2 regions of the Kitasatospora sp. NPDC001132 genome follow, and region 1 is predicted to be linked to the other one. Evidence: riboswitches for the same ligand, from Rfam matches in the RefSeq annotation. Region 1 holds a riboswitch; the other holds the start of a gene.
What was found. Region 1 has a riboswitch for glycine ahead of gcvP (aminomethyl-transferring glycine dehydrogenase). Riboswitches for the same ligand answer to the same signal wherever they lie in the genome.

Region 1 (5,755 bases):
CCGCCGAGCCCCACGGCGCGGCCGAGACCGGGCCGACGCCGGTGGCCGGGCCGGCCTCCGCCTGCAGCGGGTGGTTCGGCAGGTACGGCGCCAGGTGGGCGCGCACCGCGACCGGGCCGACGCCCGGGCCGCCGCCGCCGTGCGGGATGCAGAAGGTCTTGTGCAGGTTCAGGTGCGAGACGTCCGCGCCGAACTTGCCCGGCTTGGCCAGGCCGACCAGGGCGTTCAGATTGGCGCCGTCCACGTAGACCTGGCCGCCGGCCTCGTGCACCAGGGCGCAGATGTCGGTGATCTGGGTCTCGTACACGCCGTGGGTGGACGGGTAGGTGACCATCAGCACGGCGAGGTTGTCGCGGTGCTGCTCGATCTTGGCCTTCAGGTCCTCGACGTCCACGTCGCCGTCGGCCAGGGTCTTCACCACGACCACGCGCATGCCGGCCATCACCGCGGAGGCCGCGTTGGTGCCGTGCGCCGAGGACGGGATCAGGCAGACGTCGCGCTGGGTGTCGCCGTTGGCGTGGTGGTAGGCGCGCACGGCCAGCAGACCGGCGAACTCGCCCTGGGAACCCGCGTTCGGCTGGATCGACACGGCGTCGTAGCCGGTCACCTCGACCAGCTGCTGCTCCAGCTGGCGGATCAGGGTCAGGAAGCCCTGGGCCTGGTCGATCGGCGCGAAGGGGTGCAGCTGGCCGAACTCCGGCCAGGTCACCGCCTCCATCTCGGTGGTCGCGTTGAGCTTCATGGTGCAGGAGCCCAGCGGGATCATGCCGCGGTCCAGCGCGTAGTCCCGGTCCGACAGGCGGCGCAGGTAGCGCAGCATGGCGGTCTCCGAGCGGTGGCTGTGGAAGACCGGGTGGGTCAGGTACTCGTCCTCGCGCAGCAGCGCGGCGGGCAGCGTCTCGGCGCCCTCGGCGACCTCGCCGGCGGGAACGCCGAACGCGGCCCAGACGCCGGCCAGGTGCTCGCGGGTGGTGGTCTCGTCGGTGGAGACGGAGATCCGGTCCTCGCCGTCCTGGTACACGTTGATGCCGTTGGCGCGGGCGGCGGCGGCGATCTCGGCGGCGCGGCCCGGGACGACGGCGGTGACGGTGTCGAAGAACTCGCCGTGCAGCAGCTCGACGCCGCCGGCCCGCAGGCCCTCGGCGAGGGCGGCGGCGTAGCGGTGGGTGCGGCGGGCGATGTCGGCCAGGCCGTCCGGGCCGTGGTAGACGGCGTACATCGAGGCCATCACGGCGAGCAGCACCTGGGCGGTGCAGATGTTGCTGGTGGCCTTCTCGCGGCGGATGTGCTGCTCGCGGGTCTGCAGCGCCAGGCGGTAGGCGCGGTTGCCGTCGGCGTCGACGGAGACGCCGACCAGGCGGCCGGGCAGCGAGCGGGCGTACTCGGTACGCACCGACAGGTAGCCGGCGTGCGGGCCGCCGAAGCCCATCGGCACGCCGAAGCGCTGCGTGGTGCCGCAGGCGATGTCGGCGCCCAGCGAGCCCGGGGACTTGAGCAGGGTCAGCGCCAGCAGGTCGGCGGCGACGGCGACGATCGCGCCCAGGCCGTGCGCCTGCTCGATCACCGGGGCGAGGTCGCGAACCACACCGGTGGCACCCGGGTACTGGAGCAGCACGCCGAAGACGCCGCGCTCGGCGATCTCGGCGGGGATGCCCTCGGACAGGTCGGCGACGACGACCTCGACACCGGTCGGCACGGCGCGGGTGTTGATCACCGCGAGGGTCTGCGGCAGGGTCTCGGCGTCGACCAGGAAGACACCGCCCTTGACCTTGGTGACGCGGCGGGCGAGCGCCATCGCCTCGGCGGCCGCGGTGCCCTCGTCCAGCAGCGAGGCGCCGGAGGTCGACAGGCCGGTCAGGTCGGAGACCAGGGTCTGGAAGTTGAGCAGCGCCTCCAGGCGGCCCTGCGAGATCTCCGGCTGGTACGGGGTGTAGGCGGTGTACCAGGCCGGGTTCTCCATGACGTTGCGCAGGATCACCGGCGGGGTGAAGGTGCCGTAGTAGCCCAGGCCGATCATCGGCTGGAGCACCTGGTTGCGGCCGGCCAGCTCGCGCAGCTCGGCGAGGACCTGGGCCTCGGTCCGGCCCGCGGGCAGGTCCAGGGCGGTGATGGAACGGATCGCCTCGGGCACCGCGGTGGCGGCGAGCTCGTCCAGCGAGCCGTAGCCGACGGACGCCAGCATCTTCTCCTGCGCGGCGGCGTCGGGGCCGATGTGGCGGTTCTCGAAGGGACTGGCCAGCTCAAGCTCGGTGAGGGTCGAGGCGCCGGTGGGGCGTCCCGCGTTCGGCTGGGCGTTCATGGTGGTCGAGGCCTCCTGGTCACGGACCGGCGGGGGTACGCACGCCGGCCGGCCTCGCCGCTGCGGGCGGCGGACAAGCCTGGGCGGGCGGACCCGACAGGCCTCCCCCTCTGTCATCGGGACCTGAGAGCTTCACCCGCACGGGGCGCTGTGGGCGCTCCGCCGGCTTGCACCGTCGGTGAGGGTGGTGATCGCCGGCTTCCGTGCCGACGCTCCTGCCCTGCTTTCCAGAGTGACCTACCCCACACGGTACGGATGCCTGAGAGATTCCGGGGAGGAGTTGCTCCTTCGGCGCCCCGACCAGCGGTTTTCGTTGTCGGAGACTCTCCCGAGCGGGCTCTGCGGTCGCCGCCCAGGGTACCAGCGGGAGGCCGCCCGATCACGGGTGCGTCGGGTCACTCGAGGTCTACGCGCGTCCCCCGGACGGTCGATCGCGCGCCCCCGTCCGGCGCACCCCGCTCGCGCCCGTCCGATTCATGGCATTTGGTGTGAAGTGGCGGACGTGACAGGTGCTCCGGCCGCCCTGCTGCGGGAGTTCCGCAGGCCCACCGCGCGGGAGGAAAGAAGTGCAGACCGACATCGACCCCCGGGACCTCATCGGTCACAAGGCCGTCGACCGCAACGGAGACAAGATCGGCACGGTCGACGAGGTCTACCTGGACGACGCCACCGGCCGGCCCGAGTGGGCCGCGGTCCGGACCGGCATCTTCGGCCGGGACGCCTTCGTCCCGCTGACCACCAGCGAGTTCGCGGGCGACGAACTGCGGGTGCCGTACGACAAGTCGCTGGTGAAGGAGTCACCGGACTTCGGCGTCGGCCAGCACCTGTCCCCCGCCCAGGAGCTGCAGCTCTACCGCTACTACGGGCTCGACACCCCGATGGACAGCCGTCCGAACGGCGAGAACGGGAACCGGACCAAGCAGCCCGACCTCGACTTCGGCACCACGGCGGCCACTGCCGCCGCCACGACGACCGCCGCGGCCCCCGCCAAGCCGCTCACCTTCCACAGCTCCGAGCGCTCCCCCGGGCACGCCCCGGCGAGGACCCCCGCTGCCGCCGCCGCGCCCGTCACCCCCGCCAGCACCAGGACCGCCCCGGAGGCCGACACCCGGATCCCCGGCACCCCCGCGGCCACCACCCCGCCGGCGGCGGCGCCCGCCCCCACCGCGCCCCCCACGGAACCGAAGCAGTCGCAGCCCGCCCCCGCCCCCGCCCCCACGCCCGCCCCGGCGGCGGCCACCAGGACCGCCACCGCGCATTCGGGCACCCCCACGGCCGCCCCGAGCAGCCCGGTCGAGATCACCTGCCGCGAGGAGCGGCTGGACGTCACCACCGAGTGGCGCGTCCTCGGCACCGCGAAGCTGCGCAAGTACGTGACGACCGAACAGGTCGAGCGCCGCGTTCCGGTGGTCCGCGAGCGCGTCCGGGTCGAGCGGACGCCGATCAGCGAGGCCGAGCGCGCCACGCTCACCGACAAGGAGATCGCCGAGACCGTCGAGGAGGTCACTCTCCGTGAGGAACGCGCGGTGGCCCGCAAGTACCTCGCGCCCGTCGAGCGGATCCGCCTGGTCGTCGAGCGGTACACGACCGAGGAGGTGATCCGGGAGGAACTCCGCCGCGAGCACGTCGAGGTCCACGACACCACGACCCCCCACACCCCGCCGTCCACCCTCACTCCCGACGCGCCCCGCCCGGCCCCAGCACGCCCACTCGCCTGACCGCCCCCACCAGCCCGACCGGCCCCCACCAGCAAGGGCCCCGGACACCGTCCGGGGCCCTTGTCGCGCACCCGACCCTTCGACTTTGCCAAAGCTTAACCGCTCGATATTTGACACTCTGAAGTATCTCCTTGCAGGATTACTTCAGTTCATTCACTATGTACGGGAGGAAGCAACCGTGAGTGAGGCACCACAGCCCACCACCGCGGCCGAGAAGCAGAGCAGCGCCCGGGTCCTGCCGGCCCTCATCCTGGCGATGCTGTCGTTCAGCGTGGTGCAGACCGCGGTCGTCCCGATCCTGCCCTCGCTGGCCAAGGAACTGAACGTCTCCGCCTCCAGCATCACCTGGCTGATGACCGCCAACCTGCTCTCCGCAGCCGTGCTGACTCCCCTCCTGGGCCGTTTCGGCGACCTCCGGGGCCGCAAGCCGATGCTGCTGATCTCGCTGGCCGGCCTGGTCGCCGGTTCGGCGCTGGCGGTCAGCACCCACTCCTTCACCTGGCTGGTCGTCGCCCGTGTCCTCCAGGGCGCCGGCGGCGGTGTCCTGCCGCTGGCGATCAGCATCGTCCGTGACGAGCTGCCCAAGCAGAAGGTGACCGGCGGCGTCGCCGCCATCAGCGCCTCGATGGGCGTCGGCTCCGGCCTCGGCCTGGTCGCCACCGGTCTCCTGCTGGAGCACTGGGACTACAAGTCGATCTTCTGGATGGGCCTGGTCTTCGGCCTGATCGCCGTCGCCCTGGTCGCCTTCCGCGTGCCGACCGACCCGGTCACCGACAAGGAGGGCGGCGCCGACCCGCTGGGCGCCCTCACCCTGGCCGGCTGGCTCTCCGCGCTGCTGGTCGCGGTCAGCCAGGGCAACCACTGGGGCTGGACCTCCAACAAGACGCTCGGCCTCTTCGCCGTCGCCGCCGTGGTCGCCCTGGTCTGGGGGATCATCGAGACCAAGGTCGCGCACCCCCTGGTGGACATGAAGATGATGGCCCGTCCGGCCGTCGCCTTCACCAACGTGGCCGGCCTGCTCATCGGCTTCGGCATGTACGGCTCCTTCATGGTCATCAGCAACTTCGCCCAGACCCCGGAGAAGCTGACCCACTACGGCTTCACCGCCACCGTGCTGCACGCCGGCATCATGCTGCTGCCGTCCGCGATCGGCTCGATGGTCGCCGCCCCGGTCGGCGCCCTGCTGATCGCCCGGCGCGGCCCGCGCCTGCCGCTGGTCCTCGGTGGCGTCCTCGGCGCCGTCGCGATGGCCTACCTCGCCGTGCGCCACGGCCGCGAGGGCGACATCTACACCGCCTCGGCGATCTTCGGTCTCGGCGTCGGCCTCGCCTTCGCCGCGATGCCGGCCTACATCAACGGCGCCGTCCCGGCCGAGCAGAGCGGCATCGCCAACGGCATGAACTCCGTGCTGCGCACGGTCGGCGGCGCGATCGGCACCGCCGTCATGGCCGCCATCCTGACCGGCGACACCATGAAGCTGCCGCCGCAGATCCCGCTCTCCCTGCCCACCCTGGACGCCTACAAGCACGCGTTCTGGACCGCGGCCGTCGTCTGCATCGTCGCCGGCGTCGTCCCCTTCCTGATCCGCGGCGCCAAGTCGGCCGCCACCCCGACCGCCCTCGGCGGCTCGGCCCAGCAGGACTCCAGCCCCGCGCTGGTCAAGACCGACGCCTGACGAGGCGTCCGGCCCCCGCGCCCAGGGACAGGGCGCGGGGCCCCGGTCCCCGTACGTCGCGAG
Region 2 (5,755 bases), on a different contig from region 1:
CAGCAGGGAGACCCAGGAGCCCTCGATGACGCGGGTGAGCAGGTCACGGCCCTGCAGCGGGTCGATGCCGAGCGGGTGGTCCGCGCTCATGCCGCCCCAGTCGCCGAACGGCAGGCCACCGAGGTCGGCGTCCAGCAGGTCCTGGTGGAGGGCGTCCGGGTCGAGCCCGAACAACGACTCGATCGGCTTCGCCAGCAGGGCGAGCAGGATCAGCAGGATCACCACGACGCCGCCGGCGACGGCGGCCTTGTCCCGCTTGAAGCGGGTCCAGGCGATCTGGCCGAGGGAGCGGCCCTCGATCTTCTTGGCCGGGCTCTCGGCGGCTGGTGCCTCCGGTTCGTTCCCGGCGGTGGTCACGGATGCGGTCATGGTCAGTTGGTCCCCTCGCCGACGGTGGCCGGCCCACGGGTGCCGGTCGCCGGCTTCGGCGGTGCGGCTGCGGACGTGCGGAAGTGCTGTGGAGGAGCGGTCTTGACGGCAGCGCGTGGTGCACGGGCACTGCCACCACGCGGGATGGGCGTCGCGTGGGCGGGGCTGTCGGCGTGCGCGCTCACCTTTGTGGGGTTCCAGCACGCGCGGTGCGTTGCGCAGAACTCTCTGCCATCCGAACTGACTTGCGCCAGCCCTGCCAACCGACAGATGCCCAACTGTGATCTGCGCACATGCACTTCCCCGATCTTCGGCATATACCTCTTCACATAGCTGTTACTGCCATGTCAAGATGATCTGAGCACACATCCGGAAATTCGTCCGGAAAGCATCGAAGCCGACTTGATGGACAATCAAGTCGGCTTCGCGGAACGGGTTTTGGGATCAGTGCCCGGGGTAGCCGGGCCACGGCCGCTGCGGCTGCTGCTGCCAGCCCTGGGCCGGCGGCTGGGTGCCGTACGCGTAACCCGGCATCGACTGCCCGGGGTACGGCGGCGGGGGCACCGGCGGGTACGGGCCGGTCGGCGGGCGCCCCGCCTCCCGGTCGAAGAACGGCCGCGCGTTGGCGCGCATCCACAGCGCCACCGGGTCGTACTCATCCGACATCGCCACCGTGGACACCGCGAGCCCCTCGGGGGCCACCGCGATCGCGCGCTGCATCAGCGCCCGCACCGCCTCCACGGCCGGCGGCGAACTCTCGTACAGGTCAAGGCCGATGGCCAGGTACGGCTCCCCCACCGCGGGCTGCACCCAGGCCCGGCGCAGCGCCCGCACCGGACGCACCTCGACGGCCTGCCGCTCCAGCAGTGCGAAGAACGGCTGGGCGTTCAGCTGCGGCTCGCTCAGCTTCAACGGTCCCGCCGGCAGCCGGTCCAGGCCCGCGGCGATCCGCCGGAGGTCCGCCCAGGGCACCCCGACGCCGCCGCCGGGCGCGTGCGGGTTGAGCCACAGGCCCCAGCGGGTGCGGTACAGCGAGGCCGCGATCTCCCGGCCCGAGACCACCTCGTGGGCCCGCGCCCAGCCGGAGGCGGTCAGCTGCTCGGACGAGGTGACGGCCGGCGCGTAGCCGTGGCCGCTGATCTCCATGTTCCCGTACTGGGCGTCCGGGCTGCCCGGCGTGCCGTGCCACAGCAGCATCCAGACCTGGCCGTCCGCCAGCGCGTGCAGCAGCCGCTCGTACGCGTCGTAGCGCTCCGGCGCGACATCGCGCAGGGCGCGCTCCAACGCGCCGGGATCAGCTCCCGGGCGCCCGGCCGGTGCCTGGCCCCAGGGCCCCGGCACACCGCCCGCTCCCGTTCCCGCACTCATGCGCCCACCTCGCCGCGCCTCTTTCCCTCAACCCGCCGACCCGTCGGCCGTCTGCACGCACCCTATGGCGCGGCACCGGCCACCGCCACGGCGACGTGCCTTTGATACGGACCCCGCTCAGACCCGCGCGTAGAACGGCTGCACCCGGGTGAGCAGCCACTCGACCACCGGGTCGTCGGCGAGGTCGAGCAGTACGAGGTGGACGCCGCCGGGCAGCGGCGCGGTTCCCAGGGCTCGCCCGAGTGCCTCGTTCACCGCGGCCGGATCGGCCGGTGCCGCCGGGTCCAGCTGGACGCCCACGAACATCACGGTCGGCTCGCCCTCGATGCTGGCCAGCGCCCTGCGGGCGGTCAGCACCCCGGGCAGCGCCGACAGTTCGCTCCGGCAGGCGGCCAGGAAGTGCTCCGGGTCCTCGCCCGGCACCGGCTCGCGCAGCGCCACCCGCCCGCCGGTCGGCTCCGACGCGTCGCCGGCGCCCTCCCAGCGGTCCGCGCGCGGACCGCGGCGCAGCTCGGCGACCCCCTGCGGCGGCACCGGGATGCCCACCGCCGCCTCCGGGTTCACCGCGATGCCCAGGCCCAGCGGCAGCCCGCGGGCGAACTCCCACACCGGTGCGATCGCGAAGGCCATCCCCGGCGCCTGCTGGAGGAACACCTCCTGCGAGGAGAACACCGGCACGTACGGGTCGCCGCCCAGCTCGATGGTCGGCAGGTCCAGCGACTGCCCCTGCGGGTCGGCCCCGGCCGGCAGCGGCACCCACACCTGGCTGCGCGCCAGCACCTCGATCACCCGCGGCGTCGCGCCCGGGTCCCCCAGGGCCGCGGTCAGCACCTGCTCCAGCTCGTTGGCCGGCCAGGAGCCGCCCGCCGGCGCCTCCTCCGGTCCGCCCCACCCCTGCTGCTGCTCCACCGGGTACCCCATGCGCCGCCGATTCCGCCCTCTGCCGGTCGGCCGCCCACTGCTGCGCCGACGCGCAGCAGTCTAGGGCCCCGGGGCCTTCCTCTTTAGGGCTCGTGTTCGGGTGCCGTCCGGGGCCCGGCCCGGCCTCGCGTCCGGGTGCCGTCCGGGGCCCGTGTCCGGATACCGCGCGGTGTGACCGGGTCCCCCCTCCCCTCGTCGCCCGGGACGTGCCATGATGTGCCCGTCCGACGGCATGCGCCGCGGGCCCCTACAACTCCACACCGGCCGCTCGAACCCGCGCGGGAGAGCCCGGAGTGCCGCTCAGGCACAGCCGGCGCCGAAGGAGCAAGTCCTCCCCGGAATCTCTCAGGCACCCCTACCGCACGGGTTAGGCACATCTGGAAAGCGGCGCACGGCCCTGTCGTACGCCCACCCACGGTGCAAGCCGCCATGCTGTCCCCCAAGCTGGAAACGGCTGCGGGCGGCGGGGCGGTGAAGCTCTCAGGTTCGACGACAGATGGGGAGACCCACGCCGCCGCATGCCCGCGCGCAGGGTCGGCCCCCGAGCGGGTCCGATCCGGTGCGTGCACCCCTGAGTGCCCCGACCGAGGAGTTCCTGGCCATGTCGTCCCTCCGCCTGACCGCGCTCGACGCGCTGCACCGCGCCCTCGGCGCGACCATGACCGACTTCGCCGGCTGGGACATGCCGCTGCGCTACGGCAGCGAGCGCGAGGAGCACCTCGCCGTCCGCACCAAGGCCGGCCTGTTCGACCTCTCGCACATGGGCGAGATCACCGTCACCGGCCCGCAGGCCGGCGAGATGCTGGACCACGCGCTGGTCGGCTTCGTCTCCGCGCTCGGCGTGCTGCGCGCCCGCTACACCATGATCTGCGCCGAGGACGGCGGCATCCTGGACGACCTGATCGTCTACCGCCTGCGCGAGGACGCCTTCCTGGTCGTCGCCAACGCCTCGAACGCCCAGCTGGTCCTCGACGAGCTGATCGCCCGCGCCAAGGGCTTCGACGCCGTCGTCACCGACGACCGCGACACCTACGCTCTGATCGCCGTCCAGGGCCCGGAGGCCACCGGCATCCTGGCGAAGACCACCGACGCCGACCTGCCCGGCCTGAAGTACTACGCGATCCTCCCGGCCCAGGTGGCCGGCCGCGACGTGCTGCTCGCCCGCACCGGCTACACCGGCGAGGACGGCTTCGAGATCTTCTGCCACCCGGTCGACGCCGAGCCCGTCTGGCAGGCGCTGACCGCCGCCGGCGAGGGCCACGGCCTGATCCCGTGCGGCCTGTCCTGCCGCGACACGCTGCGCCTGGAGGCCGGCATGCCGCTGTACGGGCACGAGCTGTCCACCGACCTGACCCCGTTCGACGCCGGCCTGGGCCGGGTCGTCCGCTTCGACAAGACCACCAACGAGGGCGCCTTCATCGGCCGCAAGGCGCTGGAGCAGGCCGCCGCCGCGGCCGAGACCAACCCGCCGAAGAAGCTGGTCGGCCTGGTCTCCGAGGGCAAGCGGGTGCCGCGCGCCGAGTACACCGTGGTCTCCACCGAGGGCGAGCCGATCGGCCGGATCACCTCCGGCGCGCCGTCCCCGACGCTCGGCCGGCCGATCGCGATGGCCTACGTCGACGCCGCCCACGCGGAGCCCGGCACCACCGTCGCGGTGGACGTCCGCGGCAAGCACGAGCCCGTCCAGGTCGTGGCGCTGCCGTTCTACAAGCGCGCCCGCTGAGCCTTCGTCCCGCCCCCGTTTTTCCCATACACGCACGTCGCAGCCGTCCGCGCGGCGGCCCGCTTCGTCGTGCCCGCTTCCCATCCTGGAGAATGACGCCATGAGCAACCCCCAGCACCTGCAGTACACCAAGGAGCACGAGTGGCTGACGGCCGCCGAGGACGGTGTCTCCACGGTCGGCATCACCGAGCACGCCGCCACCGCGCTCGGTGACATCGTCTACGTGCAGCTGCCCGCGGTCGGCGACACCGTGACCGCCGGTGAGACCTGCGGCGAGCTGGAGTCCACCAAGTCGGTCAGCGACCTGTTCTCCCCGGCGACCGGCGAGGTCACCGAGATCAACCAGGACGTCATCGACGACCCGGCCTCCGTGAACGCGGACCCGTTCGGGAGCGCCTGGCTGTTCAAGGTGCGCGTCGAGGCCACCGACACGCTGCTCAGCGCGGACGAGTACACCGCCTTCATCGGCGGCTGACCAGCCCGTGACCGGGCGGGCCGCTCGCCGGCCCGCCCCCACCGTCCCTCCGCTCTCCTCCACCGGGAAGACCACACCATGACGGTTCTCAACCAGTCCCTGCACGCCCTCGACCCGGAGATCGCCGCCGCGGTCGACGCCGAGCTGCACCGCCAGCAGACCACCCTGGAGATGATCGCCTCCGAGAACTTCGCCCCGGTGGCGGTCATGGAGGCGCAGGGTTCGGTCCTCACCAACAAGTACGCGGAGGGCTACCCCGGCCGCCGCTACTACGGCGGCTGCGAGCACGTCGACGTGGTCGAGCAGATCGCGATCGACCGCATCAAGGCCCTGTTCGGCGCCGAGCACGCCAACGTCCAGCCGCACTCGGGCGCGCAGGCCAACGCCGCCGCGATGTTCGCGCTGATCCAGCCGGGCGACACCATCCTGGGCCTGAGCCTGGCCCACGGTGGCCACCTGACCCACGGCATGAAGATCAACTTCTCCGGCAAGCTCTACAACGTGGCCGCGTACCACGTGGACGAGAAGACCGGCCAGGTCGACATGGCCGAGGTCGAGCGCCTCGCCAAGGAGCACCAGCCGAAGCTGATCATCGCCGGCTGGTCGGCCTACCCGCGCCAGCTCGACTTCGCCGCGTTCCGCCGGATCGCCGACGAGGTCGGCGCGCTGCTCATGGTGGACATGGCGCACTTCGCCGGCCTGGTGGCCGCCGGGCTGCACCCGAACCCGGTGCCGTACGCGGACGTGGTCACCACCACCACCCACAAGACCCTGGGCGGCCCGCGCGGCGGCGTCATCCTGTCCAAGGCCGAGCTCGCCAAGAAGATCAACTCCGCGGTCTTCCCCGGCCAGCAGGGCGGCCCGCTGGAGCACGTGATCGCCGGCAAGGCGGTCGCCTT

Region 2: linked by a shared signal. The riboswitch ahead of gcvT (glycine cleavage system aminomethyltransferase GcvT) and the one ahead of gcvP (aminomethyl-transferring glycine dehydrogenase) in region 1 are both predicted to bind glycine.

The regions. Positions count from the first base shown of each region.
Region 1 is NZ_JBSFKF010000014.1:172,377-178,131, forward strand. Features, by position in the region: gene gcvP (aminomethyl-transferring glycine dehydrogenase) at 1-2,299, opposite strand, end outside; glycine riboswitch at 2,403-2,535, opposite strand; glycine riboswitch at 2,537-2,640, opposite strand; gene ACWDBE_RS20845 (PRC and DUF2382 domain-containing protein) at 2,866-4,017, shown strand; gene ACWDBE_RS20850 (MFS transporter) at 4,196-5,692, shown strand.
Region 2 is NZ_JBSFKF010000004.1:11,614-17,368, forward strand. Features, by position in the region: gene ACWDBE_RS06970 (ABC transporter permease) at 1-369, opposite strand, end outside; gene ACWDBE_RS06975 (enhanced serine sensitivity protein SseB C-terminal domain-containing protein) at 814-1,737, opposite strand; gene ACWDBE_RS06980 (enhanced serine sensitivity protein SseB C-terminal domain-containing protein) at 1,855-2,658, opposite strand; glycine riboswitch at 2,928-3,029, shown strand; gene gcvT (glycine cleavage system aminomethyltransferase GcvT) at 3,260-4,381, shown strand; gene gcvH (glycine cleavage system protein GcvH) at 4,482-4,856, shown strand; gene glyA (serine hydroxymethyltransferase) at 4,935-5,755, shown strand, end outside.